DNA from 2 places in the Isoptericola sp. Y541 genome. Region 2 is predicted to be linked to the other one. Evidence: riboswitches for the same ligand, from Rfam matches in the RefSeq annotation. Region 2 holds a riboswitch; the other holds the start of a gene.

Evidence for each region. A riboswitch is a leader RNA that binds a small molecule or an ion and turns the genes downstream of it on or off. The one in region 2 is predicted to bind cyclic di-AMP.
Region 1: linked by a shared signal. The riboswitch ahead of AC1C2V_RS07990 (C40 family peptidase) and the one ahead of AC1C2V_RS03635 (C40 family peptidase) in region 2 are both predicted to bind cyclic di-AMP.

The regions. Positions count from the first base shown of each region.
Region 1 is NZ_JCAIUJ010000002.1:694,781-698,984, forward strand. Features, by position in the region: gene AC1C2V_RS07975 (MerR family transcriptional regulator) at 1-513, shown strand, start outside; gene AC1C2V_RS07980 (exodeoxyribonuclease III) at 562-1,458, shown strand; gene AC1C2V_RS07985 (septum formation family protein) at 1,509-2,177, shown strand; cyclic di-AMP (ydaO/yuaA leader) riboswitch at 2,434-2,599, shown strand; gene AC1C2V_RS07990 (C40 family peptidase) at 2,603-3,448, shown strand; gene clpB (ATP-dependent chaperone ClpB) at 3,569-4,204, opposite strand, start outside.
Region 2 is NZ_JCAIUJ010000001.1:802,863-807,066, reverse strand. Features, by position in the region: gene serC (phosphoserine transaminase) at 1-819, opposite strand, end outside; gene AC1C2V_RS03640 (iron-dependent transcriptional repressor DtxR) at 964-1,677, shown strand; cyclic di-AMP (ydaO/yuaA leader) riboswitch at 1,807-1,987, shown strand; gene AC1C2V_RS03635 (C40 family peptidase) at 1,989-2,798, shown strand; cyclic di-AMP (ydaO/yuaA leader) riboswitch at 3,013-3,173, shown strand; gene AC1C2V_RS03630 (C40 family peptidase) at 3,175-3,981, shown strand; gene AC1C2V_RS03625 (universal stress protein) at 4,156-4,204, shown strand, end outside.

The DNA.
Region 1 (4,204 bases), on a different contig from region 2:
CTGCGCCGCCTGGAGCGGGCGGCCGGCGCCCTCGACCGGCTGGTCGAGGCGCGCGAGCGCGGCGTCCTGCTGTCTCCCGAGGAGCAGGTCACGCTGTTCGGCGACCATTGGCAGCCCTCGTGGGCGGCCGGCGCGCGCGAGCGCTGGGGCGACACCGCCCAGTGGGCCCAGTTCGCGGAACGAGCGGCCGAGCGCAGCCCGGAGGAATGGCAGGAGGTCGGCGCGGAGGCCGAGGCCGTGCTCGTGGCGCTCGCCGACGCCATGGGACGCGGCGTGCGGCCGGGCACAGTCGAGGCCGACGCGTCGGCCGAGCGGCACCGTGCGTCGCTCGGCGCGTACTTCGACGTCACGCCCGCCATGCACGTGGTCATCGGGCATATGTACGCCGCCGACCCGGACTTCGCCGCCAACCACGACTCGCGCCGGCCCGGCCTGACCGCGTGGCTGCGCGACGTGATCGACGCGAACGCCCGCGCGCACGGCGTCGACCCGGACACCGCGACCTGGGAGTGATCCACAGGCCCGCCCGCTCCCCCGCGGTCCGCCGGTAGCCTGGCGCCCGTGCGCCTCGCCACCTGGAACGTGAACTCCATCCGTGCCCGCCTCGACCGCGTGATCGCTTTCCTGGAACGCTCCGGCACGGACGTGCTCGCGATCCAGGAGACCAAGTGCCGCGACGAGCAGTTCCCCATCGCGGCGTTCGAGGCCGCGGGGTACGAGGTGGCGCACGTCGGGCACTCGGCATGGAACGGCGTCGCGATCGCATCCCGGGTCGGGATCGCCGACGTCGAGACGTCGTTCCCCGGGCAGCCCGGCTTCGCCAAGCCCGCGGCGCCGCGCTCCCCCGCGAGCAAGGACGACGATGCGCCGGCGGAGGCGCCCGACGCGACACCCGACGAGGTGCCGGCCACCCTGCTCGACGTCCCGCCGCCCGTGGAGGCGCGCGCCCTGGGTGCCACGTGCGGCGGCGTGCGCGTCTGGTCGCTGTACGTGCCGCACGGCCGCGCGATCGGCGACCCGCACTACGCCTACAAGCTCGCGTGGCTCGACACGCTGCGCGAGGACGCGTGCGGCTGGCTCGCCGCCGACCCCGACGCCCAGGTCGCTCTCGTGGGCGACTGGAACGTCATCCCGCTCGACACGGACGTCTACGACCCGGCCGCATTCGCCGGACACACCCACGTCACCCCCGCCGAGCGGGAGGCGTTCGCCGCCTTCGCCGACGCGGGATACACCGAGGTGACGCGCGAGCATCTGCCGGCCGAGCACACCTACACGTACTGGGACTACCAGCAGCTCGCCTTTCCCCGGAACAAGGGCCTGCGGATCGACTTCGCGTACGCCTCGCCCGCGGTGCGGCGTCGCGTGACCGGCGTGGCGATCGATCGCGACGAGCGCAAGGGCAAGGGCGCGAGCGACCACGTGCCGGTGATCCTCGACCTGTCCGACGCCGCCTGAGGCGGGCCGGGACCTCCAGGAGCAGGCCGTGAGCACGCGATGAGCAGACCATGAGCACAGACCCGTCGACCCCCGACGCCGCGGTGGGTCAGCACCCGCCGGACCCGACCTTTGCGGCGCCGACCCCGCCCGGCGTCCTGCCGGCCGAAGGTCTGGCCGACGCGCCGCTCCCCGGCGGCTCCACGGGGGCCCTCCCGGCGACGTCGTCCCGCCCGACCCCCTCGCCTGGGGACCGCGCCCGCGGGCGGCGGCGAGCCACCCGCGCAGCCGCGGGCGTCGTCGCGCTCGCCGCGGTCGCGGGCGGTCTCGCGCTCGGGGTCGCGACAGCGCGCGACCGGGCGTGGGCGCCGCTGCCGCCCGACGTCGCGTCCCCGAAGGAGGCGAACGCCGTGCAGCTCGTGCTGGGCTCGTGCCTGCGCGACCTGCCGGACGGCGACCTCGCCCGGGTCACCGCGGTGCCGTGCGGGGAGGACCACGCCGCGCAGGTGGTGGGCCGCACCGACGCCGCCCCGGACGCCGTCTGGCCGGGCACGGACGCCCTGGTGCGCCGGACCTCCGCCGTGTGCGGGCCGGAGCAGCTCGGGCCCGCCGGTCGCGACGTCGAGGGCGTGGAGTTCGTCGTCCTGACGCCCTCCGAGGCGGGGTGGGAGGCGGGGGACCGCGCCGGGCTGTGCCTCGCGGTGCCGGAGGGCGGCGGCGCCGTCGACCTGCTGTCCTGAGCCGCACCGACGCTGATACGTCCCGGCGCCGATGGCTACAGTGATCTTCGTCACATTCGGCGCCAGGCCTTGCGCCCGGTTCGGAGGGTGATGTCCGGACTCGTCCTGCGCGGACGCTGGGAGGTCGTCGCCGGGCGCACCACGCCCGGTGTTATCGGAACGTGCCCACGGAGGGTCGGCGGGGTTAGCGTCCTTCGACGGCGCCTGCTCCAGGTGCCGGCCGACCGGGACGCAGCCGAGTGCTGCCGGCGTCCCGGTGACCACGAAACTCACGGCAGCAGCGGGAGACCCACATCTCTTCCGGCCGGCCGCCCGGACCGACACGGTCCGGACGCTCCCGGCCTTGGGGTTCAGCCATCTTTCGATGGCAGGCCAACGATCTCGGCCTCACCCGACAGCTCATCTCGCAGGCTGGAGGTCCACCCATGCCCACGACCCTCGACCCTGCGCGCCCCGGCACCGTCGCCGTGGCGGCCTCCCGCCCCCGGCGCGCCATCGTCGCCCTCGGCCTCGCCGCAGCCCTCACCGGCGGCGGCCTCGTCGCCACCGCCCCCCACGCCTCCGCCGCGACCGGCTCGGCGTCCGCGAGCGTCAGCTCCGTCGCCGTCCACACCGCCAAGGCCAAGACCAAGCCCCGCACCGTCTTCAAGGCGACCAAGCACACCGTCGCCAGGACCTCGGGCAAGTACCGCCCCGCGTTCTCGATGAAGGTCACGCACGCCGGCAAGGCCGTCTCCGGTCGCGCCAAGCTGGTGCTGAACGGCAAGGTCGTCTCGACCAGGAAGCTGCACAGCGGCAAGTCGACGTTCAAGCCGTACTGGTCCACGTACAAGTCGGGCAAGAACCGGGTACGCATCGTCGTCTACCCGACGTCGAACAACCTCGCGAACAAGTCGTCGCGCACCACCGGCGTGACCAAGAAGACCGGGTCGTCCGTCGTGGCGCTCGCCAAGAAGCAGGTCGGCAAGCGCTACGTGTCCGGCGCCGCCGGCCCGAACTCCTTCGACTGCTCCGGTCTCACCTCGTACGTGTACAAGAAGGCGATCGGCAAGAAGCTCCCGCGGACGTCCTCCGCCCAGAGGAACGTCGGCAAGGTCATCTCGCGGAGCAAGGCCAAGCCCGGTGACCTCATCTGGTCCCCCGGGCACGTCGCCATCTACGTCGGCAACGGCAAGCAGATCGACGCCGCCCGCCCGGGGGTCGGCGTGGTCAAGCGCTCGATCTGGCAGAGCAGCCCCAAGTTCATCCGCGTCAGCAGCAAGGCGATCTGACCTTCTCGCCGAGATAGACAAGCTGGTTCGCCGAGATAGAGAAGCTCGAAGGACGCCGCGACAGATCGCGGCGTCCTTCGAGCTTCTCTATCTCGGCGAACCAGCTTCTCTATCTCGGCGTCAGAGGACGGTCACCACGAGGCCAGCGGCGTCGGGCGCCCGGTCCACGACCACCGTGCTGCCGTCGGACACCGTGCCCGCGAGCAGCTCCTTGGCCAGCCGGTCGCCGATCTCGCGCTGCACCAGTCGGCGCAGCGGGCGGGCGCCGTACGCGGGGTCGAACCCCTCGAGCGCCAGCCACTCCCGCGCGGCGGGCGTGACGTCCACCGTGATGCGCCGGTCGGCCAGCCGCTGGGCGAACGCCGCGACCTGCAGGTCGACGATCTCGCCGAGCTCCTCGACGCTCAAGGCGTCGAAGATCACCACGTCGTCGAGCCGGTTGAGGAACTCCGGCTTGAACGACGCGCGCACGGCCGCCATGACGGCCTCGCGCCGGGCGGCGTCGTCCAGGGCCGGGTCCACGAGGAACTGCGAGCCCAGGTTCGACGTCAGCACCAGGATGACGTTGCGGAAGTCGACGGTGCGGCCCTGGCCGTCGGTGAGGCGGCCGTCGTCGAGCACCTGCAGCAGGATGTCGAAGACCTCGGGGTGGGCCTTCTCCACCTCGTCCAGCAGGACGACGGAGTAGGGCCGGCGCCGCACGGCCTCCGTGAGCTGGCCGCCCTCCTCGTAGCCGACGTACCCGGGGGGCGCGCC
Region 2 (4,204 bases):
GAGCAGCACGAGCGTCGAGACGGCGGGCGTGTTGAGGGTCTGGTCGGCGCGGGAGTTGGTGAGGGCGGTGGTCAGCGAGAGGAACTCGGGCACCCAGCGGCCGCTCTCACGCCCGGCGGTTGCCTCCACCTCCTCGGCGCGCTCCACCGCGGCGGGCGAGCAGACCGCGAGCCACAGGCCGCCCTCGGCCGCGAAGACCTTCTGCGGGCCGAAGTAGTAGACGTCCGTGTCGCCGACGTCGACGGGCAGCCCGCCCGCGCCCGACGTCGCGTCGACGAGCAGCAGGGCCCCGGCGGAGCGCGCGTCCTGCACCTGTCGCACCGGCGCCATCGCGCCTGTCGAGGTCTCGTTGTGCGGGGTCGCGTAGACGTCCACGCCCTCGGCCGTTCCTCTCGACGTGGCGAGACGTGCGACCGTGCCGGGCGCGGCCTCGACGACCTGCGAGGTCTCGAGGAAGGGGGCGCCGCGGGTGCTGGCCGCGAACTTGCCGCCGAACTCGCCGAAGACGGCGTGCTGGGCGCGCCGGCGCACCAGGCTCGCCGTCGCGACGTCCCAGAACGCCGTCGCACCGCCGTTGCCGAGCGCCACCTCATACCCGTCGGGCAGGTCGAAGAGCTCGGCCACGCCTCGCCGCACGCGGCGCACCAGGTCCTTGACCGGCGGCTGGCGGTGCGACGTGCCGAGCAGCGGCGATGCCGGGTCGCCGGCCGCGGCGAGCGCGGCCACCTGCGCGGCGCGCACCTTGGACGGGCCGGAGCCGAAGCGCCCGTCCGCGGGCAGCAGCGACGAGGGGATGGTGTGGGTCGGCACGGCGGGCATCGAGTCTCCGGTTCCGGGCGGGAGGCGGGTTGTCGGTGGGACAGGGCAGGATGGCGCGGGGCACGCGCACGACGGCGCCACGCGCGACCCGCCTGCGCCCACGCGTGCGAATAGACTAGGCCGCGCCGAACGACAGGAGCTGACGTGACCGACCTGATCGACACCACGGAGATGTACCTCAAGACGATCTACGAGCTCGGTGAGGAGGGCATCCCGCCGCTCCGTGCCCGGATCGCGGAACGCCTGGGGCACTCGGGGCCCACGGTGTCGCAGACGGTCGCACGCATGGAGCGCGACGGGCTCGTCGTCGTCACCGGCGACCGGCACCTCGAGCTCACCGAGGCGGGCCAGGCCAAGGCCACCCGGGTGATGCGCAAGCACCGGCTCGCGGAGCGGCTGCTCACCGACGTCATCAAGCTCGACTGGGAGCAGGTGCACACCGAGGCGTGCCGCTGGGAGCACGTCATGAGCGACCTCGTCGAGAAGCGCCTCGTGACACTGCTCGACCACCCACACATCGACCCGTACGGCAACCCGATCCCGGGGCTGTCGGAGCTGGGGGAGCAGTACCAGGACGTCCCGTTCCTCGAGGGCGTGCAGTCCCTGCCGGCGGTGCTCGCGGCCGGCCGGCCCGGGGAGGCCGGCGACGGCCTGGACCTGGTGCTGCAGCGGATCGCCGAGCCGCTGCAGGTGGACATCGAGCTGCTGGCGCGGCTCTCCGAGTCGGGGCTCGTGCCGGGGGCGCAGATCACGGCGCGCACGGCGGGGGACGATGTCACGGTCGAGGTCGAGGGTTCCAACATCGTGCTGGAGCTCCCGGAGGAGCTGGCCAAGCACCTGTTCGTCGCGAGCCGCTGACCAGGGCGTGGACCGCCGAATCGGGTCGGCACGCCACTTCGTGACTGCAGCGTGACATCGCCGGGGTCATCCGGTACGGTCGTGGTCGCTCGCCGGAGTTATCCAGCGGGCGCTCGACCGGACGCCGAACCCTGCCACCGGCCGAGCTCCACGGACATCCGCACGGCAGGAGCGGGGGACCCACTTCCGGGCGTCGATCATGACGCCCTCGGGGTGAAGTCGAACGGATCCGATGACCGGGTCCGGGCGGCCGGGTGTTTCTCCCACCCGAACCCGACAGCTGACCTCGCAGGCGATGGAGAGGTAGACACGTGACCGCACGTACGACTCGCGGCCGGCATCACGCCGCCCGACGTCCGATTGCCCTGGCCGCCCCGAAGGGCGCCGGCGCTCGCCGTGCGGCCGTCGTCGCAGCCGCCGGTGGCCTCCTGGTCTCGACCTTCGCCGGCGCGGGCGCCGCGCAGGCCGCCCCGGTCGACCACGACGCCGCCAACAAGCTCAGCACCGTCGACCTCGGCGCGCTGACCGACCAGGCACGAGAGGCCCTCGAAGCCGCGCCCGTCGTCACCGTCGACGCCAAGGCGAAGGTCGACGTCGAGAAGGTCACCAAGCAGGTCATCTCCGGGGCCGAGATCACGCCGGCGCCCGTGCCGGAGCCCGTCGTCGAGGAGGTCGTGGCAGACACGACCGCGTCCGACGAGGCGACCGGTTCCACCACGGATTCCACCACGGAGGCCGCCGCATCCCGTTCCGAGGAGCGCACCGCCGTCGAGGCGCCGGCCTCGGCGAACGGTTCGTCGGTCGTCTCGATCGCGATGCGCTATGTGGGCGTCCCCTACATCACGGGCGGCAGCAGCCCGTCGGGCTTCGACTGCTCCGGCCTGACGCAGTATGTCTTCGCGCAGGTGGGCATCGGCCTGCCGCGCACGGCGTCGGCCCAGCGCTCCGCCGGCACGGTCGTCTCGGCCTCCGAGGCACAGGCGGGCGACCTCATCTGGACGCCGGGCCACGTCGCGATCTACGCCGGCGGCGGCATGCAGATCGACGCCCCAAAGCCGGGCGACGTCGTGAAGTACCGGGCGATCTGGCAGTCGAACCCCACGTTCATCCGCGTCGGCTGAGTCCGTCCGTCGCGTTCCGACCATGCCCCGTCGCGCACCAGCGCGGCGGGGCGTCGTCGTGTCTGGGAACCCTCTGACCTACACGGACATTGTGTGACGCGCCTCATCCACAGGGGCCCGTGATCGGAACGTGACATCGCCGTCTGCGTCCGCTACGGTTCAACCACTCGGCGGTCATCTGTCGAGTCTCGACCGGAACGCCGAGCCCTGCCGCCGGTCGAGGACCTTGAACCCATGGCAGGGGCGGGGGACCCACTTCCGGGCACCAGACACGGTGTCCTTGGGGTGAAGCCGCACGGATCTTGATTCGTGCGGCCGGGTGATTTCTCCCACCCGAACCCGACAGCTGACTTCGTAGGCGACAGGAGAGGGAAACGTGAACGCACGTACCACGCGCGCCCGGCACCGTGCCGCGCGCCGTCCGTTCGACGGGCTGGTCCAGAGCGTCAGCTCTTCGACGACCGGCCGTCGTGCCGCCGTCGCCGCAGCTGCCGGTGGTCTGCTCGTCTCGACCTTCGCCAGCGCGAGTGCTGCGCAGGCGGCTCCGGTCGACCATGACACGTCCAAGAAGCTCAGCACCGTCGATCTGGGCGCCCTGAGCGACCAGGCCCGTGAGGCCCTCGAGGCCGCGCCCGTCGTCACCGTCGAGGCGAAGGCCAAGGTCGACGTCGAGACCGTCAGCAAGAAGGCCATCTCCGGGGCCAAGATCACCCCGGCACCCCAGCCGGAGCCGGAGCCCGTCGTCGAGGAACGCGCCGCGACGGAGACCGTGTCGCGGTCGTCCGAGCGCACCGAGGCACCGGCGGCTGAGCCGGAGGCGGAGACGTCCTCGAGTTCGTCGCTCGGCGAGCAGGCGGTGTCGATCGCCAAGCGCTACATCGGTACCCCGTACGTCGTCGGCGGGTCCAGCCCGTCCGGCTTCGACTGCTCGGGCCTCACCTCCTACGTCTACAGCCAGCTCGGCGTCGACCTGCCCCGCACGTCGTCCGACCAGCGCTACGCCGGAACGCAGATCTCGGCCTCCGAGCTGCGTGCGGGCGACCTCATCTGGAGCCCGGGCCACATCGGCATCTACGCGGGTGACGGAATGGTCGTCGAGGCCTCGCGCCCCATCGGTTGGGAGACGGGCTACCACTCGATGTGGCAGTCCGAGTCGGAGTCCGTGTACCTGCGGGTGCTCTGACGGCTCGCGGCGTGCGCCGCACACCAGCGCCCCGACCCCCGGTGCTCCATGAGCCCGGGGGTCGGGTGTTTCTCCCGCGCTTTGCTGTCCCTTGCGCCATCCTTTCGCTAGGCTTGAACGAGCCACCCTCGACGACGAGGGCGGGGCTCCTCGCCAGCGGACAGGAGGCGCAAGATGACACGGCCTGAGGTCGTCCTGGTAGGTGTCGATGGTTCTGCAGCCA